DNA from 4 places in the Bacillus sp. LR--39 genome. Region 2 is predicted to be linked to each of the others. Evidence: predicted binding sites of a transcription regulator. Region 2 holds the regulator's gene; each other region holds the start of a gene.
The links. Region 2 encodes Rex, which represses fermentation and respiration genes when NADH is low (regulators of the CRP and FNR family bind a similar motif). Its sites were predicted from a motif close to TTGTGAAATATTTCACAA; they were not measured.
Positions count from the first base shown of each region.

Region 1: ACWHAR_RS08215 (DUF1641 domain-containing protein) is a predicted target of Rex. The motif match lies at 1,927-1,944, and genes of this name have one in related genera.
Region 3: ACWHAR_RS16305 (L-lactate dehydrogenase) is a predicted target of Rex. The motif match lies at 1,557-1,574, and genes of this name have one in related genera.
Region 4: ACWHAR_RS11575 (nitrate reductase subunit alpha) is a predicted target of Rex. The motif match lies at 1,690-1,707, and genes of this name have one in related genera.

Region 1 covers NZ_JBSIOT010000001.1:1,737,558-1,740,696, forward strand. The annotation lists gene uxaC (glucuronate isomerase) at 1-14, opposite strand, end outside; gene ACWHAR_RS08210 (NAD(P)/FAD-dependent oxidoreductase) at 201-1,379, opposite strand; gene ACWHAR_RS08215 (DUF1641 domain-containing protein) at 1,419-1,835, opposite strand; gene ACWHAR_RS08220 (cupin domain-containing protein) at 2,222-2,719, opposite strand; gene ACWHAR_RS08225 (DMT family transporter) at 2,850-3,139, shown strand, end outside.
Region 2 covers NZ_JBSIOT010000004.1:5,287-8,425, forward strand. The annotation lists gene ACWHAR_RS17010 (ABC-F family ATP-binding cassette domain-containing protein) at 1-976, opposite strand, end outside; gene moaC (cyclic pyranopterin monophosphate synthase MoaC) at 1,116-1,628, shown strand; gene ACWHAR_RS17020 (redox-sensing transcriptional repressor Rex) at 1,625-2,272, shown strand; gene ACWHAR_RS17025 (twin-arginine translocase TatA/TatE family subunit) at 2,291-2,461, shown strand; gene tatC (twin-arginine translocase subunit TatC) at 2,468-3,139, shown strand, end outside.
Region 3 covers NZ_JBSIOT010000003.1:281,893-285,031, reverse strand. The annotation lists partial or broken gene amyE (alpha-amylase) at 1-1,345, shown strand, start outside; gene ACWHAR_RS16305 (L-lactate dehydrogenase) at 1,616-2,569, shown strand; gene ACWHAR_RS16300 (MDR family MFS transporter) at 2,611-3,139, opposite strand, start outside.
Region 4 covers NZ_JBSIOT010000002.1:365,078-368,216, forward strand. The annotation lists gene ACWHAR_RS11560 (Crp/Fnr family transcriptional regulator) at 1-225, shown strand, start outside; partial or broken gene ACWHAR_RS11565 (YwiC-like family protein) at 257-975, opposite strand; gene ACWHAR_RS11570 (cyclic nucleotide-binding domain-containing protein) at 1,118-1,594, shown strand; gene ACWHAR_RS11575 (nitrate reductase subunit alpha) at 1,772-3,139, shown strand, end outside.

The DNA.
Region 1 (3,139 bases), on a different contig from region 2:
ATAAAAGCTTTCACACTTTCATCCTCCCTCTTAAAAATGTTAACGTTAACAAAATGGTTCTTTTTTATTTTAGCTTCCTCTTTCTCACATATCAATCATTTTTATTTAACTTTTCAGAAAAATGTATCTGTTAACATTTTCATACAAAAAAAAGACACTGCCGAGAAAGTCCGGCAATGTCTTCTGTGTGATCTTAAGGATTAGTAAGCGAGGCTGAATAATCCTTTGATATGTGTTAAATAACGTACGTTACTTGCTTCTTTCATTAAAGATGCCGGAAGACCTTTCAGCGGAGTAGAGTTCGCTCCGATGATGGCAACCGCGTCTTTACGTCCGAGGCTTGCAAGCGTACCAGAGTTTACAGGCTTGAATGTTTCAAGCGTTTTTCCTTCTAAGTAAGCGAACAGGTTGTAACCGACAAGTTCACCCATCTGCCAAGCGATTTGCGCTGTCGGCGGGTACGGACGGCCGTCCGGCGCAAAGTATACAGCGCTATCTCCGACAACGAATACATCTTCGTGAGAAGTAGATTGTAAGAAATCGTTAACCGTCGCACGGCCGCGGTTCACTTCAAGGCCGGATTCACCGACTAACGGGTTGCCTTGTACGCCGCCTGTCCATACAAATGTGTTGGCAACGACTTTTGAACCGTCTTTCAGATCAATAACGTTTCCTTCAACATTTGTAACAGGAAGACCTGTTAAGAACTCAACGCCGCGTTTTTCAAGACTTTTTGTCGCGCGTTCGATAAGGTCATCAGGAAGAACAGGAAGAATTTTCGGACCTGCTTCTACTAATTTCAGTTTGATTTCTTTCGGATCTACGCCGTATTTTTTCGTAAGGTTCGGCATAATGTCAGCAAGCTCACCGACAAGCTCAACGCCAGTTAAGCCGCCGCCGCCGATAAGGATCGTTGCATCAGCTTCGTTTTTCGTTTTAGCGTATTCACGCACACGGTCTTCCACGTGTTTGTATACTTTGTTGGCATCAGCAGCAGATTTCAGCACCATGCTGTTTTCTTCGAGTCCAGGAATGCCGAAATAAGCCGTAACAGAACCAAGTCCGACAACAAGCGCGTCATAAGTCAGCTTAGAACCGTCAGAAAGAGAAACTTCTTTCTTATCAACTGAGAAAGAATTGACTTCTGCGATTTTAATGTCGACGTCTTTTCCTTTCAGAAGTTTTTCAAGCGGCATAGCAACAGCCTGTTCAGACACGTTGCCTGCTGCAAGACGGTGCAGTTCCGTAATGATTTGGTGAGTCGGGTATTTGTTCACAACGGTTACGCGTGCTTCATCTTTACTGTAATGTTTGCGAACGGTTAAAGCAGAAAGAACTCCGCCGTAACCAGCGCCTAAAATGACAATATGTTTTGACATCGTATATCCTCCGTCCTTTATATCAATTTGAATCTGAGATTATTTTTGTTTTTCGTTCATGATTTCAAGATAGCTGTTAGCAAAACGGAACAGCTTTTGAGCTTGAGGATCTTTCAGCATGCGCAGCAGGCCGAAAAGTCCGATCGTTTCATTGCTTGCATCCGCGCGGTCTTTTGCTTCGATCGCAGTAGCCGCAACTTCTTTCGCTGTTTCTTTCACCGGCTCAAGAATTTCTGTAAGCGCACCCACTGTATCGCTCTTCAATACTTCGTCTGTCGCTACAGACTGTGCAAAATCATAAGACTTCGTTAAAATATTTACTAACTCAGTCAGTTTTGGAAGCTGATCCACTAAAACAGTCAGTGATTCTTGAACTTCAGGTTTTAGCAGCTGATCAATAAGATCGCGTTGGCCTTGGCTGACAGATGCATTTGTTTGATCGATTGTTTCTGGCATATCCGATTCTCCTTTACTATAAGCAGTATGCTGATTTTTTTGGAAAGGGTAGCCTTTCCCCCTTCATGCAGAAAAGCATGAAAAAGCAAGATTGTGAATTCATGCACAATCATTTACAAAAATAAATGTTTACTACCCAGTTTTTCACTTTGCCATATCCAGTATTATTTTTATATCAACAAAAACAATTGAATAAGTCAAAATTTCTTTTTCCTCTCTGAAAATAGCAAACATAAAAAACCCAAATTTGATTTACTCTTATATAATAACACTTTTTGAACAAAATTTGAACGTGAATTGTTTCGTTTATGAAATTATTTATATGGCGGGGGTGTAATAACGTTTCTTTCAGGCTATTTTTTTACAGACCATCCGCTTTTCCCCTGTCATTTTTCCCACAATTTTAATAGCGGGCCCGTTTTTCCCGTAAAGGGGTCGCATTCCGGGAGCGGGACACAGCTGATTTCTTCTGAAGTTCTATCATTTTTCTCCGTTTTTGTATCGTACTGCCGGCCGCCCGGATAAGCCCCGATCACGGTAAAATCAGAACTGCCCGACAGTTTTTTATGTCCGGTGCCGGCCGGAATGACCGCTGCATCCCCCGTTTGAAGAACGGCGTCCGCTCCTTGTTCCCCGCCGAACCTCAAAACCGCGTTTCCTTTTACCGCGACAAGAACTTCGTGCGTGGTGCTGTGAAAATGGTGATACGGAAATACTCCGCCCGTCCAGCTGTTCGACCAATCGTGCCGGCGGAGGACGGACTCTGCTTTCTGTACCGTTTCTTCATTAAATACCGCTTTATAAATAACAAGCGGAAGATTCGGGTTATTCGGAATGCGGCCGTCATCTTCGAAATAAAGCACTTGAATATCCTCTTTCTGCATTGGTGTTCACCTCCGTATATGTCTGTTTCCCATTCATCATTTATTAAAACGCTATTTTCTCATATTCCATTGCGAAGCCTGCCGGTGAATAGTATAGTATAAAAAAATATGTGTCAAAATGAGGGATTTAATGAAAGCCATCGTGATCGGAATATTGGCATCTCTGTTTTTTGCAGTCACATTTATTTTAAACAGGGCGATGGAGCTTTCCGGCGGAAGCTGGATGTGGAGCTCTTCCCTGCGTTTTCTTTTTATGATTCCGTTTTTATTTTTGATCGTTTATGCGAAAGGAAAATGGGCGCCGCTCTGGCATGAAATCCGAAAAAAACCGTTTTTTTGGCTGAAGTGGAGTTTTACCGGGTTCGTGCTTTTTTATGCCCCGATTACGTTTGCGGCGGCATATGGGCCGGGCTGGCTGAT
Region 2 (3,139 bases):
CGTTGTTTCCGCTCTGTTTTGTAATGTCAAAACGGAAGGCGGCTGATTTTTCATCCCCGAGCGGCTTTGCCATGACGTCCATCCGTTCAAGCTGTTTTCGTCTGCTTTGGGCTCTTTTCGTTGTAGAAGCTCTGGCCAGATTGCGGTCGACAAAATCTTGAAGCTTGGCGATTTCGTCCTGCTGTTTTTCATACAGCTTCAGGTCTTTCTCATACTGCTCAGCTTTTTGTTCTAAATAGGCGCTGTAGTTGCCGAGGTATTTTTTGCTTTCTGTCCGTGAGACCTCGTACACTTGGCTGACGACTTTATCAAGAAAGTATCGGTCGTGGGAAACGATCAGGATTGCGCCTGAATATCCCTGTAAATAATGCTCAAGCCATGTAAGCGTGTCGATGTCGAGATGGTTCGTCGGTTCATCCAGAACAAGCAGATCAGGCTGGGTCAGCAGCAGCTTTCCGAGCGCAAGCCTTGTTTTCTGACCGCCGCTCAGGCTTTGCACTTTCACGGAATCGTCAAATTTTCCGAAGCCGAGGCCGTGAAGGATAGATCGGACGTCCGCTTCATATTGATAGCCGCCTTTATCCTTGAAATCCTGCTGAAGCCTGTCATAGGTTTTCATCAGCGTCTCAAGCTCCGCGGGGGCGGCTGTGGCCATCTTTTCTTCAATAGAGCGCATCTCTTTTTCCATTGCTTTCAGGAAATCAAAAACGCTCAGCAGTTCTTCTTTTATGGTAAGCTGGGATTCCAAGCCTGTGTGCTGGGCAAGATATCCCATCGTTAATTCTTTCGGTTTGATTAATTCACCCTTTTCATATGAAAGGTGACCTGCGATAATTTTAAGGAGAGTTGATTTGCCGGCTCCGTTTCTGCCTACTATGGCGATGCGATCCCGAGATCTGACTTCGAGCTTTATATTGTTTAAAATAGGATCAGCGCCAAAAGATTTGGATAGCTGATTAATTTGTAAGATCATCATATTATTTCACCTCTGTTATAATAAGTTAAGTGTAGCTTATCAACCTGCTGTCAGCAAACAATACATCAGAATTGGAACATTATAGGATAAGACATCAGGGAGAAAATAGTGTATGATCAGAAGTAAGGAGAGTTTAAATATGAATGGATTTTCTCATTTTAATGAAGAAGGCCATGCCCGCATGGTGGATATAAGCGATAAATCTTCAACAGTCCGTACTGCCGCTGCGATATCCAGCGTACACATGAAGCATGACGTGTACAGCAGAATCAAAAACCGCGAGATCGGAAAAGGAGACGTGCTGGCTGTCGCACAGGTGGCAGGAATTATGGCCGCAAAGCAGACGTCAGCGATTATCCCGATGTGCCACCCGCTTTCTTTAAGCAGCGTTGACATTTCATTCGGCTGGGAGGAAAAGAATTCCGAAGCCGTTCTTCATATACAGGCAAGCGTAAAAACGAAAGGGAGTACAGGTGTGGAAATGGAAGCGCTAACTTCCGCTTCAGTCTGCGCTTTGACCGTTTATGACATGTGCAAGGCGCTGGATAAAGGAATGGTCATCGGCCCGACCTGCCTCTTGGAAAAAACAGGAGGGAAAAACGGTGATTTTAAAAGAGATGCATCTGAGTATAAAGTGGAGGACCAATCATGAACAAGGATCAATCAAAAATTCCACAGGCGACGGCAAAACGGCTGCCGCTTTATTATCGCTTTTTAAAGAATTTACACGCGTCAGGAAAGCAGCGCGTTTCATCAGCTGAACTGAGCGACGCGGTAAAAGTCGATTCGGCCACGATCCGCCGGGATTTTTCCTATTTCGGGGCGCTCGGCAAAAAAGGATACGGCTATAATGTGGATTACCTGCTGTCATTTTTCAGAAAAACACTGGATCAGGATGAAACGACGAACGTCATTTTGATCGGTGTCGGGAATTTAGGGACGGCGTTTCTTCACTATAATTTCACAAAAAATAATAACACAAAAATATCTATGGCTTTTGATGTGAATCAGAGTAAAATAGGAACTGAGGTAGGCGGTGTGCCTGTCTTTGATCTTAATGATTTAGAGCTTCACATTAAGGATGAACCCGTGGCGATTCTTACCGTTCCGGCGGTTGCCGCCCAGTCAATCACCGACCGGCTCGTGTCGCTCGGAATCAAGGGAATCCTTAACTTTACGCCGGCCCGTTTGAATGTGCCGGATCACATTCGAATTCATCATATAGATTTAGCTGTAGAGCTTCAATCATTGGTTTATTTCTTAAAGCATTATTCTGTTTTGGAAGAAATTGAATAGCGAAAGGAGGAGCTGCACATGATTGGTCCTGGAAGCCTGGCGGTTATCGGTGTGGTGGCGGTGATTATTTTCGGTCCGAAGAAGCTTCCCGAATTAGGAAAAGCGGCGGGGGACACGCTTCGTGAATTTAAGAACGCTACTAAGGGATTAGCCGGTGAAGAAGAGGAAAAAAAGAAAGAAGAACAGTAAGATAGGATGACGCGTATGAGAGTGAATCAAATGACGCTTGTGGAGCATATTGCCGAACTTCGGAAACGATTGCTGATTGTGGCGTTATCCTTTACGGTTTTCTTTATTGCCGGCTTTTTTCTGGCAAAACCTATCATTGTGTATCTTCAAAAAGCCGATGAAGTAAAAGAGCTCACCCTTAATGCTTTTAACCTGACGGATCCGCTGTTTATCTTTTTGCAGTTCGCGTTTATCATCGGCATCATTTTGACTTCGCCGATTATTCTCTATCAGATTTGGGCGTTTGTCAGCCCGGGTCTGTATGAGAAGGAGCGCAAAGTAACACTCAGCTATATTCCGATTTCGATCGTGCTGTTTGTCGGCGGTGTGTCGTTTTCTTATTATATTTTATTTCCGCTGGTCGTTGATTTTATGAAGCGGGTCTCGAATGACCTCGATGTCAACCAGGTGATTGGGATCACTGAGTACTTTCATTTTCTGCTGCAGCTGACGATTCCGTTCGGACTGCTGTTTCAGATGCCGGTGCTGATCATGTTTTTAACGAGACTCGGTGTTATCACGCCTAGGTTTTTATCGAAGATCAGGAAGTACGCATATTTTGTGCTGCTTGTGATCGCCGCGATGATTGCGCCGCCTGAGCTGCTGTCTCACTTGATGATTACCATTCCGCTTTGCATT
Region 3 (3,139 bases), on a different contig from region 2:
ACGGGTTCCGCTATGATGCCGCCAAGCATATAGAGCTTCCGGATGATGGGAATTACGGCAGCCAATTTTGGCCGAATATCACAAATACATCGGCGGAGTTCCAATACGGAGAAATCCTGCAAGACAGCGCATCCAGAGATACTGCTTATGCGAATTATATGAATGTGACGGCTTCTAACTACGGGCATTCCATCAGATCCGCTTTAAAGAATCGTAATCTGAGTGTGTCGAATATCTCCCATTATGCATCTGACGTGTCTGCGGACAAGTTAGTCACATGGGTGGAATCACATGATACGTATGCCAATGATGATGAAGAGTCCACATGGATGAGTGATGACGATATTCGTTTAGGCTGGGCAGTGATTGGTTCCCGCTCAGGAAGCACGCCTCTTTTCTTTTCCAGACCTGAGGGCGGAGGAAATGGTGTGAGATTTCCCGGAAAAAGTCAAATAGGAGATCGCGGGAGCGCCTTATTTAAAGATCAGGCGATCACTGCGGTCAATCAATTTCACAATGAAATGGCCGGGCAGCCCGAGGAACTCTCGAATCCGAATGGGAACAATCAAATATTTATGAATCAGCGCGGCTCAAAAGGCGTTGTGCTGGCAAATGCAGGATCGTCTTCTGTCACCGTCAATACTTCAACGAAATTACCTGACGGCAGGTATGATAATAGGGCCGGCGCCGGTTCATTTCAAGTAGCGAACGGCAAACTGACAGGTACGATCAATGCCAGATCCGCGGCTGTTCTTTATCCTGACGACATTGGAAATGCGCCTCATGTCTTCCTTGAGATTACCAAACGGGGGCAGTCCATTCTTTCAATGATCAGCTGACGGTCACCCTGCGTACAAATGCGAAAACAACAAAAGCCGTTTACCAAATCAATAATGGTCAAGAGACAGCATTTAAGGATGGAGACCGATTAACGATCGGGAAAGAAGATCCAATCGGCACGACATACAACATCAAATTAACCGGAACGAACGGCGAGGGTGCAGCGAGAACCCAAGAATACACGTTTGTCAAAAAAGACCCGGCCCAAACCAACATCATTGGCTATCAAAATCCGGATCATTGGGGCCAGGTAAATGCTTATATCTATAAACATGATGGAGGCAGGGCCATAGAATTAACCGGATCGTGGCCGGGGAAAGCCATGACCAAGAATGCAGATGGAATGTACACGCTGACGCTGCCTGAGAATGCGGATACGGCCAACGCCAAAGTGATTTTTAACAATGGCAGCGCCCAAGTGCCCGGCCAGAACCAGCCCGGCTTTGATTATGTGCAGAATGGTTTGTATAACAACTCCGGTTTGAATGGTTATCTTCCGCATTAATGGATAGGGCCATCATCACATCAGCGTGCCGGCAAACCCCCGCTTCTGAGAAAGGGACAGCGCGTCTTCATTCACGCTGAAAAGATGACAACATCCTAAAACGGTTCCGTTTTAGGATGTTGTCAACAATCTGGAAACCATCACCGATATTTTTTTGTCCAAAAATCAAACTTTTCTCTTGCAAAAGTTTGTGAAGTATTGCACAATATAAATGTGAAATACTTCACAAGATAAAAACAGACACCACGAAACACTGGAGGATGAGCATACATGATGAACGAACGAGTGAACAAAGTAGCATTAATCGGAGCAGGTTTTGTTGGAAGCAGTTATGCATTTGCGTTAATTAATCAAGGGATCACAGATGAGCTTGTGATCATTGATGTAAATAGAGAAAAAGCCATGGGAGATGTCATGGATTTAAATCACGGAAAGGCATTTGCGCCTCATCCGGTCAAAACGTCTTACGGCACATATGAGGATTGCAAGGATGCCGATATCGTGTGCATCTGTGCAGGGGCCAATCAAAAACCGGGCGAAACGAGACTTGAGCTGGTCGAAAAAAATCTCGCCATTTTTAAAAGCATTGTCGGTGAAGTAATGGCAAGCGGATTTGACGGCATCTTCCTCGTTGCCACAAACCCGGTCGACATTCTCACTTATGCGACATGGACATTCAGCGGGCTGCCGAAAGAACGCGTCATCGGCAGCGGCACGACACTGGATTCTGCGCGATTCCGTTATATGCTGAGCGAATACTTCGGAGCCGCTCCGCAAAACGTACACGCCCACATTATCGGCGAGCACGGCGATACCGAGCTTCCTGTATGGAGTCACGCCAATATCGGCGGAGTGCCGGTGCAGCAATTGCTGGAGAAAAATGCAGCTTACAAACAGGACGAGCTGGATCAGATCGTTGACGATGTGAAAAACGCGGCCTACCATATTATCGAGAAAAAAGGCGCGACATATTACGGAGTGGCGATGAGCCTCGCCCGCATCACAAAAGCGATTTTGCGTAATGAAAACAGCATTTTAACCGTCAGCACATATCTGGACGGCCAATACGGTGTAAACGACGTCTTTATCGGCGTTCCGGCCGTCGTCAATCGGAACGGCATCGCAGGTGTGACGGAACTTGAGCTGAATGAAACAGAACAGGCTCAATTCAGCCGCAGCGCAAACGTGCTGAAAGATATTCTCGCTCCGCATTTCGCTGGGTAAATAAAAAAGCAGTACATGACAAACGCCATGTACTGCTTTTTTTAATTCGCTTTTTTCGCCATTTCCTGAGAGGTTTTCACTCTCGCTTTTCCCATAAACAAAATGGTAACGGCGGCAATGACGATCGGCGCTAGCGCAAGCGTAAATACATATGTGATGCTTTGCGACATGGCGTCAATAATGCGATCCAGAATGTGCGGCGGAATATGAGCGCGCGTGCCGGCCTGGAAAATGTCCTGCGGATTTCCTATGTTCTGCATCGCGCCGCCCGCTCCTTTCATGCCGCTGAATGAATCTGTGAGCTTATTGGTAAACACATTCGTCTGGATGGTGCCGAAAATCGTCACACCGAGCGTCATACCGAATGATCTCAAAAACGAGTTTGTTGAGTTGGCGCTTCCGCGATAACGCGGCTCCAGATCGTTCATGGACGCGGCCGGCAGCAGTGAGAAGTTGAAGCCGACGCCGAATCCTGAGATCAGCATGAATACCGTCAGCATCGTACGCGCCGTATCCGGTGTCATATTGGAAAGCAGCAGCATTCCGATAAAGAAAGCGACCACGGAAATC
Region 4 (3,139 bases), on a different contig from region 2:
GATCGAAGCGACGGGATTCTGATTAACATTGTGCTGACAAATCAGGATTTGGCTAAGTTTTGCGCGGCGGCAAGGGAGAGCGTCAACCGCATGCTGGGAGACCTCCGCAAACAAGGGGTTATTTCGATAGACGAAACCGGAAAAATTATTTTGCACAAGCGGGACTATTTACGGTGTGAGATCGAGTGTGAAAATTGTCCGCTTGAGATCTGCAATATTGACTGAAAAAAACAAGGACAGCGGTGTCCTTGTTTTTTTACCTTGTGATAAACAGGCACATGACGGCAAGAAAGAAGCCGGCATTTACGATTTCCAGAATGCCGATCGTTTTCACCGGCCAGTCTCTTCCGTGAAAAAACCAGGCCCGCAGACTGCTTGGGATAAAAGCGAGAAACGCCCAGCCTGCCCCGAGAAGAGCCGATAAAAAGGGGAGCAAGAGGTGATATCCCCACGACCAGTATGCAAAGGTTCTGTTTTTTCTCTCCCGGATGACCGATTTCACATAAAAAGAACTCCCGACAAAAAATAAAGCGGATTGCAAGAATAGAAACCAGGCCCAGCCGTCAAGGGTTCCCGTTCCCAGCCAGCAGCTCGCAAGCCCGCCTGAACAAAAGAACAGAACACCTGCAATATCATTCGTGAGCGCCCGTTCGTTTTTTCGGCGGGCATAATGCGTATGTATGAGAAACAGCGGCAATAAAAAAACGCCGATCCAGACGAGCTGCGGCTTATGAAAGACAGAAATGATCAAAAAGCAGCAGGCCGGAAAACCGTAATACCATATCCACTTTTGATAGAGCTGAAGCTGTTTCTTTTTCAAAGCGAGCGAAACGGGATAAACCGTTAAGAAAGGAACAGCCAGCCCAAAAAGAGCGGAATATGCCAGAAAACCGGGCCTCCCTTGACCATGCCGAGTAAAAATGGAATCAGCAGCATCGCCCATGCGCCGTGCTGCTTCGGAATCATCGCCTTCATCGAAACCCTCCTTTTTATTTCATTATAAGTGCAAACACTCTCCTGATAAGTGACTTTTATCATACAAGCTGTGAAATACATCACTGCCGTGCAGGCTCAATCGGGCTACACTAAAGCTATCCTTAGCACAGGAGGCTTTCCTATGAATCAGTGTGACTATTTATTATTTCTGAAACAACTTCCTATGTTTAATGAAGTGCCTCTGTCCATTGTCGAAACCTTGCTGAAAAACGGGACGTTTATCCGCGGCTCATCTGACCAATCTCCATCCTTTCTTCATTCACAATCCGTTTATATTGTATTAAAAGGCAATATCCGTTTTACGGACAGCAGGCTCCCTGAAGGATCGCAAACCGTTGCGCTGTGGGAAAAAGGCGATGTGTTTCCGATTGATGAAAAAGGCGGGCTCTCTTTATCGCCTTTTATCTCAGTCAATGCCTCACCGGATATTCTGGTACTCCATATTCCATATTCCGTAATTAAGCAAATGATGTCTTACCATCCGCGGCTGCAAATGAACTTTTTGGCGATGCTTCAGCAAAATGTCTTCTGTTCCTATCAATTGTTTTTGCGGTACCTGCATACATCACGGGATGAAAACGCCGAACCCGGTTCTTAAACAGAACCGGTTTTTTTGATGACGCCGGGCGTCCCCATATCGTTTGAAAATCCTTCCTGCTGCTTTGTGTGAACGTTTTGTGAAAAAAGCAGAGTGTGTGACATAGTTCACAAGGTGATGCGCCGTCTCTGTTTATAGTGTACATAGCATTACCTGACTCGGAAGGAGTGAACGATCATGAAGAAAAAGAAAATGAGTCCGTTGCTCAGGAGATTAAACTATTTTTCTCCTATCGAACATCATTCAAATAACCATAGCCAAACGACAAGCGAAGATCGTGATTGGGAGAATGTATACAGAAACAGATGGCAGTACGACAAAGTCGTTCGCTCCACCCACGGCGTCAACTGTACGGGTTCTTGCAGCTGGAATATTTATGTGAAAAACGGAATTGTCACGTGGGAAGGACAAAACTTGAATTATCCATCAACAGGCCCGGATATGCCTGATTTCGAACCGAGAGGCTGTCCGCGGGGGGCCAGTTTTTCTTGGTACATCTACAGCCCGCTCCGTGTGAAATATCCATATGTCCGCGGTGTGCTGATCAATTTGTGGCGGGAAGCGTTGCAGGCGCATCAAAATCCGCTGGATGCCTGGAAATCGATCGTCGAAAACCCTGAAAAAGCGAAGTCCTATAAACAGGCAAGGGGGAAAGGCGGCTTTGTCCGCGCGGAATGGCCGGAGGTGCTGAAGCTGATTTCAGCCTCTCTGCTGTATACAGTGATGAAATACGGGCCTGACCGGAATGTCGGTTTTTCTCCGATCCCGGCGATGTCCATGATCAGCCACGCATCAGGTTCGCGATTCATGTCGTTAATCGGCGGCCCAATGCTCAGTTTTTATGACTGGTATGCGGATCTTCCGCCGGCGTCCCCGCAAATTTGGGGCGACCAGACGGACGTTCCGGAGAGCAGTGATTGGTACAATTCAGGCTATATCATCACATGGGGCTCCAACGTTCCGTTAACGAGAACGCCTGATGCGCATTTTCTGGCGGAAGCCCGCTATAAAGGCGCCAAGGTCATTTCAATCAGCCCGGATTTTGCGGAATCCTCAAAGTTTGCGGATGACTGGCTGAGTATCCGCCAGGGGACTGACGGGGCGCTTGCGATGGCGATGGGTCACGTCATTTTGCAGGAATTTTACGTGAACCAAGAAACTGAACGTTTTATTGAGTACGCGAAGCAATACACCGATTTTCCATTCTTCGTCACTCTGTCAAAAGAAAACGGCGTGTATACAGCCGGGCGGTTTCTGCATGCAAAAGACATCGGGCGGCAGACAAAAAATGATCAGTGGAAGCCGGCGGTCTGGAATGAACAGACAGGTGCGTTTGCCATACCGCAAGGAACAATGGGCTCCCGCTGGGACGGGCAGCAGAAATGGAATCTGCACATGATCGACGAAGACACCGGGGAACAGATTGAGCCCCGTCTCTCCGTGCTCGGAATAGAGGACGAAATCGGCATGGTGCGCATTCCGTATTTTTCAAATGACGGAAACAAAGTGCTGGAGCGGAATCTTCCTATTAAAAAATTGGATCTG